3 regions of the Arthrobacter sulfonylureivorans genome follow, and region 1 is predicted to be linked to each of the others. Evidence: predicted binding sites of a transcription regulator. Region 1 holds the regulator's gene; each other region holds the start of a gene.
What was found. Region 1 encodes LexA, which represses DNA repair genes until DNA is damaged. Its sites were predicted from a motif close to TCGAACANNTGTTCGA; they were not measured.

Region 1 (3,273 bases):
AGATGTTCTCTGCCGTGAGCCCGTGTTCCAGATAGCGGGACAGTGCCGTCCGAAGCTCGGTAAACTCGCGGTCCGGATACCGGTTCAAACCGGCCGCCGCCGCACTGACGGCCGAGACGATGGCTTGATGCACCGTCTCCGGCAATCCGTGGGTGTTTTCGTTGACATTCAGGAGGATGGGCACGTCCAACTGGGGGGCGCCATATGGTTCCAGGCCCCGGAGATTCCCCCGCAACGGCAGACGGTTCAGGCGTTCTAACTGCTCACTCACCGATCCAGCTTAAGCTTCGGCCCGCCCGGGGCAGGAATCGGGCGGGCCGAAGCGGCTCATATTACGGTTCCCTCAATGCGATGACGGCACGAGCAGCTGCTGGCCGGAATGGACGATGTCCCCATCCAGGCCGTTCAATTGCGCGATCTCGAAGATGACATCATGCGGGTTGCGGTCAGGGGCCGACAGCACTGCCACATCCCACAGCGTCTGGCCGCTGCCGACCGTGACAGTAACAGCTGGCCCCGGCCCCAGCCCCCCGGCAGCGGCCATCGCCGGTGCGGTGAAGAAGCCGACCAAGGTGAGCGCGACGGCCGCGGCAAGCATGAGCGGCAGGCCAATCAGCAGCAAACGGCCCCGGCGGGTGAGCCGGAGGGCGGAGTTGGCGCGGAGGTCTGCGGACTGCGGTGCGAGCTGGGCGGACATGGTGCCACCTTTCCGATTTTCGATCTATTTCGACTGGTTTCGATCATCGAACCACTGCATTCGAACGTATCTTCGAATGCATCTTCTACAGTTTTAGCACTGGTGATCGACTATTGTCGAGACTCAGTCGAACAAATGTTTGAAATTCCTCACCGCCTGGCCTAGCGTTGATGGCATGAGCGGCTGTGAATTGCAGTGCATCAGCCGCCACTGACAAAACAGTCGAGACAGCAATCCGAGTGCCGGTTCCGCATCAGCCAGACCCGGCACCTGGACCATCATGGGAAGACCGGGGCCGGATATGTCCGAAGAGACCACCACCACCGCCGGAGCGCGGCGACGAGGCCGCCCTGTCAAGGTCGGACGCAGCCTGACGCCGCGGCAGAAGAAGATCTTGGAAACGATCCAGCGCTCCGTCATTGCCCACGGGTATCCGCCGTCGATGCGCGAGATCGGTGACATTGTCGGCTTGGCCAGCTTGTCCAGCGTCACGCATCAGCTGTCTCAACTGGAGAAGATGGGCTACATCCGGCGGGACCCGAAGCGTCCCCGGGCAATGGAGATCCTCACCCCACTGACGCTTGAGCATGGCGGCGTGGAAATAGTGGGCGTGGACGAGCCGCAGCAGCTGCGCAGCTCTAGCGGCGTCGCGGTGTCCGAACTCACCACTTCATCCGATACGGCAATGGTGCCGTTGGTGGGGCGCATCGCCGCCGGCGGACCGATCCTGGCAGACCAGGCGGTCGAGGACGTCATGCCGCTTCCCCGGCAGCTGGTGGGGCACGGCGAATTGTTCATGCTGAAGGTGTCCGGCGATTCGATGATCGATGCTGCCATCTGCGACGGCGACTGGGTGGTGGTTCGGCAGCAGCACACCGCCGAGAACGGCGACATTGTTGCGGCACTGCTCGACGACGAGGCAACGGTGAAAACCTTCCGGCAGCGCGATGGGCACACCTGGCTGCTGCCGCAGAACACGCGCTATGAACCGATTCTGGGCGACCACGCAACCATCATGGGCAAAGTTGTCTCCGTGATGCGCGCGCTCTGACCCCTCCGTCACCGAACCTTCGGCCTGCTGTGGCCTGAACCGGCGGGACCCGGTCCCTGCCCCAGCCGGTTCAGGCTGCAGCAGCCGCCAGCCGCTCCAGAATCTGACGGGCGATGGCGCCGTCTTTCGTACTCCAAAACGGCGGCAGGGCACTGCGGAGGAAATTTCCATAGCGGGCGGTGGCCAGACGGGAATCCAACACGGCCACCACCCCCTTGTCATTGGAAGCACGAATCAAGCGGCCGGCGCCCTGGGCCAACCGCACCGCTGCGTGGGTGGCCGAGACCGTCATGAAACCATTGCCTCCGGTCTGGGCTACCGACCGGGTACGGGCGGTGGTCAACGGGTCGTCCGGCCGCGGGAACGGAATGCGGTCGATGACCACCAACCGGCAGGCCTCGCCCGGGACATCGACCCCCTGCCACAGCGTCATCGTGCCGAACAGGCAGGTGTCCGGTTCATCGGCGAATTGGCGAACCAGCGCCCCGATTGATGATTCGCCCTGGCACAGGATGGTCAGGTCGGTGCGCTTGCGCATTTCGGCGGCAGCTTCCTCTGCCGCGCGACGCGAGGAGAACAATCCGAGGGCACCGCCGCGTGAGGCCCTCAGCAGCTCCTCGAGTTCGTCGAGCTGCTCGCTGCTGGTGCCGCGGCCCGGCTTGGGCAGGTGCGATGCCACGTACAGCACGCCTTGGCGAGGGTAATCGAAGGGGCTGCCCACATCGGCGCTTGAGTACGCCGGAGCGCCGGCCCCCAACAATCCAAGCGAACCGGCAACAGCGTCAAAAGTTCCCCCCACCGACAACGTGGCGGAGGTTAGCACCACCGTATGTTCGTCGAACAGCCCCTCGCGCAGCCTGGAGGCAACAGACAACGGCGCGATGTTGAGCGTTGCCGGTTGGTCGTCACTGGCGATGTAGTCGCCGGTCTCGCCGTACGTGCTCGGGCGGGTCGCCCAAATGACCTCGCGGGAATCCGCCGCCGACAGCAGCCGTTCGGCCATCTCCAGCACCGCAGAAAGGCGGGAGCGGGCCATCTGCCTCCCGCCGTCAGCTGCCCCGGATCCCTCGGGCTTGGAATCTGATAGCGCCGCACGGGCCGCCTCCCGCAGCTGCACGAGTACCAACTCCTGCTCCTCGCGCAGGCCGGAGGCCAACAATCCGCTCGGCAGCGGCTCCAGCACATCCTCCAGGGCGCCGGCAGCCGAGTTGAGAGGCTCCACGCTGATCCCGGTGTGCTTGCGCGCGGTCGAAGCCGCGGTGCGGACCATGGCAGCCGACAGCTGCCCCGCCACAGCGCTGGTCACGCGGTCCTGCAATTCGTGGGCTTCGTCAATCACCACCACGTCGTAGTCCGGAAGCACTGCCACGCCCTCGAAGGCGTTGATGGCGAGCATGGCGTGGTTGGTGATCACGATGTCCGCCTCTGCCGCATGCCCGCGCGCCAGTTCACTGAAGCATTCGGCGGCGAGGGGACACTTTTGCGCGCCGAGGCATTCCATCGATCCCACGGAGACCTGGCGCCA
Region 2 (3,273 bases), 600 kb from region 1:
GGTAATCATTCGCGATACTTCGGCAACTGTCAGGAAGTAGGAGGCGAAGCCCAGCCGGGAGATGATGCCCAGCTCATGTGCCAACCGGTCCCGCAACTCCTGTTCTGCCCGTCCGGATATTCCGCCAAACCGTTCGGCGATGCCGGTTTCACAGCGCTGCAGCAGCTCGGTCAGTGGCTCCCCGTCGATTCCGATGACCGTGGCTTCCGGGACCACGGGATGTTTGAAGCCCATATCCTGGTAAGGGTCCATCCGGCACCGGTCCGCCACGGCTTCCGTCATGGACAGCAAGCGGTGCACGTCCCGGCTTCCGCCACCGGCAGCCTGAACGACTTCCCGGGCCAGTGCCTGCATCTGGGCAGGGGCTTTCAGCCAGCCCTGTGCACTGGGCTGCAGGTCAGGAAGTTTGGACAGGGCCGTTAAAGCCCTAGCCGAGTCCAGCACATCTGCGGTGGCGGCTCCGTCCTCTTCGCAGTAGCGCACCGCGTTGGTCAGCACTGCTGGAATCTTCAGCTCCCCGGCAAGGTTGAGCATGCGCACAGCATGGGCGGTGCTCAGGTTCTCGCCGGGGGCACTGAGGTGGGAAACGATCTCCATTGCCAACGATCCGACCGGCAGTACGGTGCACCAGTGTCCGGCCAGCCGCCGCGCTTCGGCATAGCTGCGGCGGCGCAGCGCCTGCCCGAGCTCGGACATTGGCCCCAACAGCACCGTGAGGGCAGGTCCGCCGTCCGGAGTACCGGCATGCCGGGCGAGTTGTTCCAGCGTCACCCCGGGCGTCCGGTGCCTGCTTCCCCGCCCGCTGCCTGCCGTACCGTCATGCGCTGCCGAAATCAGGCGGCAGAGCGCATGGTAGCCGTTGCCTTGGTTCCCGCCATGCGCCAGCACCACAACACGTCCGGTGTCCCGGCCGCTGTCGTCCTGAACTGCCAGATCCACGCCGACTATCGGATCAATCCCCACTGCCAGGCAAGCCTTGATGTGCTTGACCGTTCCGTAAAGTCCATCCCGGTCTGTGCAGGCCAAAGCGTCCGCTCCGAACGAAGCGGCTGCGCCGGCCAACTCATCAGGCCAGGAGACACCGTAGTGGGCGCTGAACGCCGTGGATACGTGCAGATGGGTAAAGCTCATAGGTCATTCCAAACGCCTTATTCAAGGCACGGGATCGTTATCCGGCAGGCTGCCGCGAAAACCGAGGCGGATAAATACTGCGTGCCTGCGCTCAGGCGCTCAGTTCCCGGACGGCATCATGGACACGGATCAGTCGCCAGCGATCGGCATCCACCTGATGGGAAAGATCCAAGGTGCGGATCTGGGACCCGCTGTTCAGCCGTGCCTGCACGCGCCAGATTTCGTGGTCCACCAACCCGGCCCCCCTGCCCCGCTCTGCCCGCAGCTCTTCCGCCCACCATTTGCGGCGTTCATACCAACGCACAGGTTCTGCGACGATCCGGTAGCTCCTGCCCTGCCACCGCAGCCGCAGCGGCTGTCCGGCAGGGGAACAAATAACTTCGACAGCTTCACTGAAAACACCCATGTTCCAGTCACCTTTCATCTGGACAACGGGTCAGAGTCCGCAGCACGCGCCCCTGCGCCAACACGCCTGCCGAAGAACTTGACCCTTCTATTCTATTCGAATATGTGTTCGAATCCAAGGTCAAGCGTAGGGACGGGCACTGACAAAATCAGGGTGAGTAGTGAGGACGCCTAAGCCTGCAACAATTGCCTGGCTTGCCGCAGCGCTGGCCCGCATGCCACACGATCTTCCTCGGGGATATCCAGCAGCTCCATGATTTCCACCGGCCGGCGAGCGCTGTCCGGATCCCCCAGCCGGACGTGGAGTTCGGCAAGGCACGCGAGCGCTTCGACCTGGACGGGTACGGCTGCCTGCCGCAGGTTGCTTGTGACCGCTCCGGCCAGAATCTTCACCGCCTTGTGCCGTATCGCCATGGGAGTCGGCCAGTACAACCGCGTTGGCCACGGCCGCGGCCAGCTTTCCCGCCGCGGGCCCGGCCGTTGTTTCCGCTCCAAGACCGGAGGCGCTGTCCCGCATGACCCGGATCCAGTTACCTGCCGGGTCGACCAGCGAAAATCCGCTCAGTCCACATACTTGCGCCGTCGCGGCCGGGTAATCCGGGAAAGCCGACCATCGGCAGTTTTCCGTAGCCAGCCCTCAACCCGGCGGCGCCGGCGTCGAAGAGCCGCACGGCAGCAGCGGAACGGTCCGCGACCCCATTGGCCTAGCCTTGCTCGGCCAGATCCTTCACATCGCCCACCAGCTTGTCCCACATCAACTTGGAGTGCTCCGCCGCTTCGGCATTGGCATTGTTGTCCTGCGACAGCGTGAACTCGGTGCCGCCGGGAACCTCCTGCAGCGTCCAGATCAGGCGGTGGTAGTTCTCCGGCACGTCCTCCTGTCCGGTCAGCGGGCTGAAGTGAGTGACGACCAGCCGCCTTCCCGGTTCGAACTCCAGCACCTGGCCCTTGTCTTCGTAGGCCTTGCCTTCCCATTCACCCCGCCAGCGGATGGGCCCGCCGATGCTCCAGTCGGTGTGCACCTCGGTACCGAACATGAACCCCTTGATCGCTTCGGGGTCGGTAATCACCGCCCAGACACGATCAGGCGGTGCCGCGATGGTCGCCGTCGAACTGGCGACAAACTTTCCCGTCATGAGTAACTCCCCCGCAGACACCCTCAAACCCCACATACACCCTCACAGCGGCTGGGTCCCGCTACTTCCCTAGCTTCCAGCAGCCAGGGCCGGCGCACAATAAGTCCGGCGGAATTGTTGCGGGCGGCCGCCGACAAACCGGACCTGGGTGAAGCTGACAGCCGGCGGGCGAGAGCGCCCGGGAAAGGGAGATGCCAGGCTGAAACGAACTTGAGGGCCGGGAGGAGCCCTCAGGCAAACAGCGAGAGGATGGCCGTCGTGAAATCACTTCTGCGAACGGCCGAGCCAGCACTCATGCTGCCTCGTCGATGAGATCGGGCCCGTTATTGCGCACGTTGTTGACCTTGGAACTGACCCGCCGCGGAACAAGATGTGGTTCGGGCATGGCATCCAGCAGCTGTTGAACATCGGCCTCGGATGTTGTTTCCGGATCCAGCCAGTCCGAATAAAGGTCAGTCGGGACGATCAGCGGTGTTCTGTCATGGATGTGCCCGAGCGAATCGGAAGCTTGGGTGGTGATGATGGTGCAGGTCCGCAGCCACTTCTCCGGATGATCTTCCGGCAAGGCTGGATCCGGCCAATTCTCGAAGAGAGCCGCGAA
Region 3 (3,273 bases), 930 kb from region 1:
GCTGATGTCTATGCCTTAACCACCGGAAGCTCTGCCCACTCGGTGGTGTAGCGCGGCGAGGAGAATTCGCGTTTCATGGACCACGCGGCCGGCGCCGCCAGCCCGCCTTGGCCGAGCCCGATGGCGGCTTCTCCGAATTTCGATCGGACGGCACCGAGCAAGTCGCCGATGTTCCGCTGGTCCAAGTCGCTGACGAACGGGTCGAAGGCCTCCTGGCCGGCCGCCGGTTCGAGCCCGGACAGCAGCACTCCTGCCCGGACATAGTGGGCGCCGGGAATGAGGCAGCCGCGCATGGCAGCCACCGCGGCCTTGGTCAGTTGGATCGGATCCTGCGTGGGCGCCGGAAGGTGGACACTGGCGGCGGGAAACGACGCTTCCCCGCCGGCGAACCTGCTGGTCCCCGCCGTCACCGTCAGCACCGAGGCGCGCAGTCCCTCGGCAGCCATCCGGGCGGCGCCGCGCTGGGCGTAAACGGCCATCACCTGATCCATCTCCTCCAGCGCGGTGACCGGTGTGGAGAAGCTGCGCGAGAACATGATCTGCTGCTTGTCGGCCCGTTCCTCGGTGTGCGGGATACAGGCCGTGCCATTCAGTTCCAGCACCGTCCGCTGCAGCACCACGGAGAACTTCTTGCGGATCACCTGTGGGTCCGCGGCCTTCAAATCGGCGATCGACTCGATGCCGATGGCGTTCAGCCGCTTCCCGGTCCGCCCACCCACGCCCCACAGCCCGGTGACGGGAACACGCGACTGGATCCATTCGATGTCCGGCGCCGGCATAGAACCCAGCGAGCAGACGCCGGCCATCTGTGGATTCCGTTTGGCTACGTGGTTGGCGAACTTTGCCAGCGTCTTGGTCCGGGCTACGCCGACGGAGACCGGAACGCCCACCTGTTGGACCACGGCGGCCCGGATCCGGGCCGCCGTCTCCCGCAGCTGCGGCTCATCCCCGGGCAGGCCCAGGAACGACTCGTCGATCGAGTAGACCTCCTGCCAGGCTCCGAACCGGCCCAGCACTTCCATCACCCGGGCGCTGAGGTCGCCGTACAGCTCGTAATTGCTGGATTTTGCCACCAGTCCCCAGGCCTTGGCGCGTGGCGCCACCTGGAACCACGGCGTGCCGGTCTTCAACCCCAGCTGCTTGGCTTCCTCGGAGCGCGCGACCACGCAGCCGTCATTGTTGGACAGGACAACGACGGGGCGTCCCTCAAGCGACGGGTCGAACACCCGCTCACAGGAGACATAGAAGTTGTTGACGTCCACCAGCGCGATCCGTTCACGGAGCTGCGTCGGCGCTGCGGCGGGTCCTTCGCTAAACATGGTGCAGGCAGCGCGTGGCCACGCCCCAAATGCTCAGGTCGCCGAGCTCGCCCACCTCGGTCGGGACACCGCCGTCGTCCGTCTGCAGGCGCACACCGCCGGCGGCCAGATGCAGGCGGCGCACCACCAGCTCCCCGTCCAGCACGGCGATCACCACCGAGCCATCGCGCGGCTCCAGCGCGCGGTCCACGATCAGCTCATCGCCGTCGCAGATTCCGGCCGATGCCATCGAGTTACCGGCCACGCGCATCACGAAGGTACTGGTACGGTCCCGGATCAGGTGCCGGTTCAGGTCGAGGCCGCCGTGGAAATAGTCCCGCGCCGGTGAGGGAAAGCCGCGGGCGTCTTCGGGCGTCCCGTCACCCAGCTCCGGGCCGGCCGACGCGCCGGAGGGGCGCTCCAGACCGAACATGACAAGCCCCCATCTTCGAACAGATCTTCGAAGATCAGACTATCACCCCGGGATCTTCGAAAGCCTTGGGACTAGCTCGGCGGACGTGGACCTCGACCGGCTGCACGGCTCTCTCGGGAGGCGCCAATCGCGGACCATAGCATTCCGCTTCTTCTAGGGGCTTCTGCCCGTCCTCTCGCAGATCCCCCTCAGATTCGCCCGACGATGCCGAGGGCTGCTACCCGGCTGGGGATGGTGGTGAACAACGGGATGACAATCCCCCGCCCTTCTGAGGAAGCAGTCAGTCACGCGGCGCTTTGGATGATGCTCTGCACGTGCTTGGTGCTCAAACGGACGCTGATCGGAAGTTCAGCCCAGTACTCTGCCTCATTGGCCAGTTCGTCGAGAAGGCGCTGGATTTCCTCCGCGCTCATTCCCGCCTTGTGCCCGTCGACAATCACCCTGCCGAGGGCCTGGGCGGCGTCGTCAAAAGTCATATAGGCGTCTCTGATGCCTTCCATGGCTTGCTCGCGCAGATACGCCTCCAGTCGTGGCCCTCCCTCCCGAAACAACCGTTCAAGTTCTTCGCGCCGCTTCTCGAACGCTTCCCTGCTGTCCGTCATGAACCGCTCCTCGACTCCTGATACTGGGAAAAGCAAAGCTACGCTCCACGTCGGCCTGCTGCCGGCGCTATCCCCCTGTGTAGGCATTGTTTTCTGCATGCATCGTCAATGTGAGTCGACTCGACTCAACTTTTCCCGGCTTGTGGAATAATCTTCGGCATGAAGCGTTAACATGAGTCGAAGGCACTCAAGTCCACAGGAGGATCATCAATGCCACTGTTCTTCGGACCCACGTCCGGCAACGGATCATTCGACGAGTTCCTGGTCCGCTACCTGCAGGGCCAGCGTGCGGCGCAGTCCCGCCGCACGGTCGACCTCACCCGGCTGCTCAGCCGCCGCACCCAGGAAGTGCTGGCCCAGGCCGCCGCATTTGCCGCTGGACTCGGCCACACGGAAGTGGATGCGCTGCACATTCTGCGCGTGATGGCCGAACAGGAACCGACTGCCGGCCAGATCAAGCTCGCCGGCGCCGATCCGCGGGACATCGTCCGCGCCGCCGAGCAACGCCTGCCGGAAAAGGCCGAGCCCATCGGCGAGGCGCCGTCCCTGACCCCCTCGGCCCAGCGTGCCCTGCTGGATGCGCACCAGGTGGCCCGGGCGTTTGGCTCCACCTACATTGACCCGGAGCATCTGTTCGCCGCGTTCGTGCTGAACCAGGAAACCGCGGCTGGCCAAATCCTGGCCGGCACCGGCGTCACCCCGCAGGCGCTGCAGCAGGCCAACGCGGCGGAGGCGGCCCAGGCCCACCCGGGCGGCGGCGCCGCAACCCGGCAGGAACAAAACCCCAACTCCGCCACACCCATGCTGGACCAGTTCGGCCTTGACCTGACCGCCCGGGCCCGCGAGAACCAGTTGGACCCGGTGATCGGCCGCGCCGACGAGATCGCGCAAACCATCGAGATCCTGGCCCGCCGAACCAAGAACAACCCGGTCCTGATCG

Region 2: the regulator LexA is predicted to act here: its motif matches at 1,634-1,649, upstream of MNQ99_RS09775 (DUF6504 family protein).
Region 3: the regulator LexA is predicted to act here: its motif matches at 1,747-1,762, upstream of MNQ99_RS16695 (LexA family protein).

The regions. Positions count from the first base shown of each region.
Region 1 covers NZ_CP093326.1:2,689,596-2,692,868, forward strand. Annotated here, with positions in the region: gene MNQ99_RS12450 (histidinol-phosphate transaminase) at 1-271, opposite strand, end outside; gene MNQ99_RS12455 (LysM peptidoglycan-binding domain-containing protein) at 344-697, opposite strand; gene lexA (transcriptional repressor LexA) at 999-1,748, shown strand; gene MNQ99_RS12465 (ATP-dependent DNA helicase) at 1,819-3,273, opposite strand, start outside.
Region 2 covers NZ_CP093326.1:2,085,535-2,088,807, reverse strand. Annotated here, with positions in the region: gene MNQ99_RS09780 (DNA polymerase III subunit alpha) at 1-1,131, opposite strand, end outside; gene MNQ99_RS09775 (DUF6504 family protein) at 1,223-1,537, opposite strand; gene MNQ99_RS09770 (hypothetical protein) at 1,708-1,929, opposite strand; gene MNQ99_RS09765 (SRPBCC family protein) at 2,241-2,672, opposite strand; gene MNQ99_RS09760 (SOS response-associated peptidase) at 2,965-3,273, opposite strand, start outside.
Region 3 covers NZ_CP093326.1:3,622,351-3,625,623, forward strand. Annotated here, with positions in the region: gene MNQ99_RS16685 (hypothetical protein) at 1-5, shown strand, start outside; gene MNQ99_RS16690 (Y-family DNA polymerase) at 9-1,319, opposite strand; gene MNQ99_RS16695 (LexA family protein) at 1,312-1,731, opposite strand; gene MNQ99_RS16700 (hypothetical protein) at 2,016-2,333, opposite strand; gene MNQ99_RS16705 (ATP-dependent Clp protease ATP-binding subunit) at 2,544-3,273, shown strand, end outside.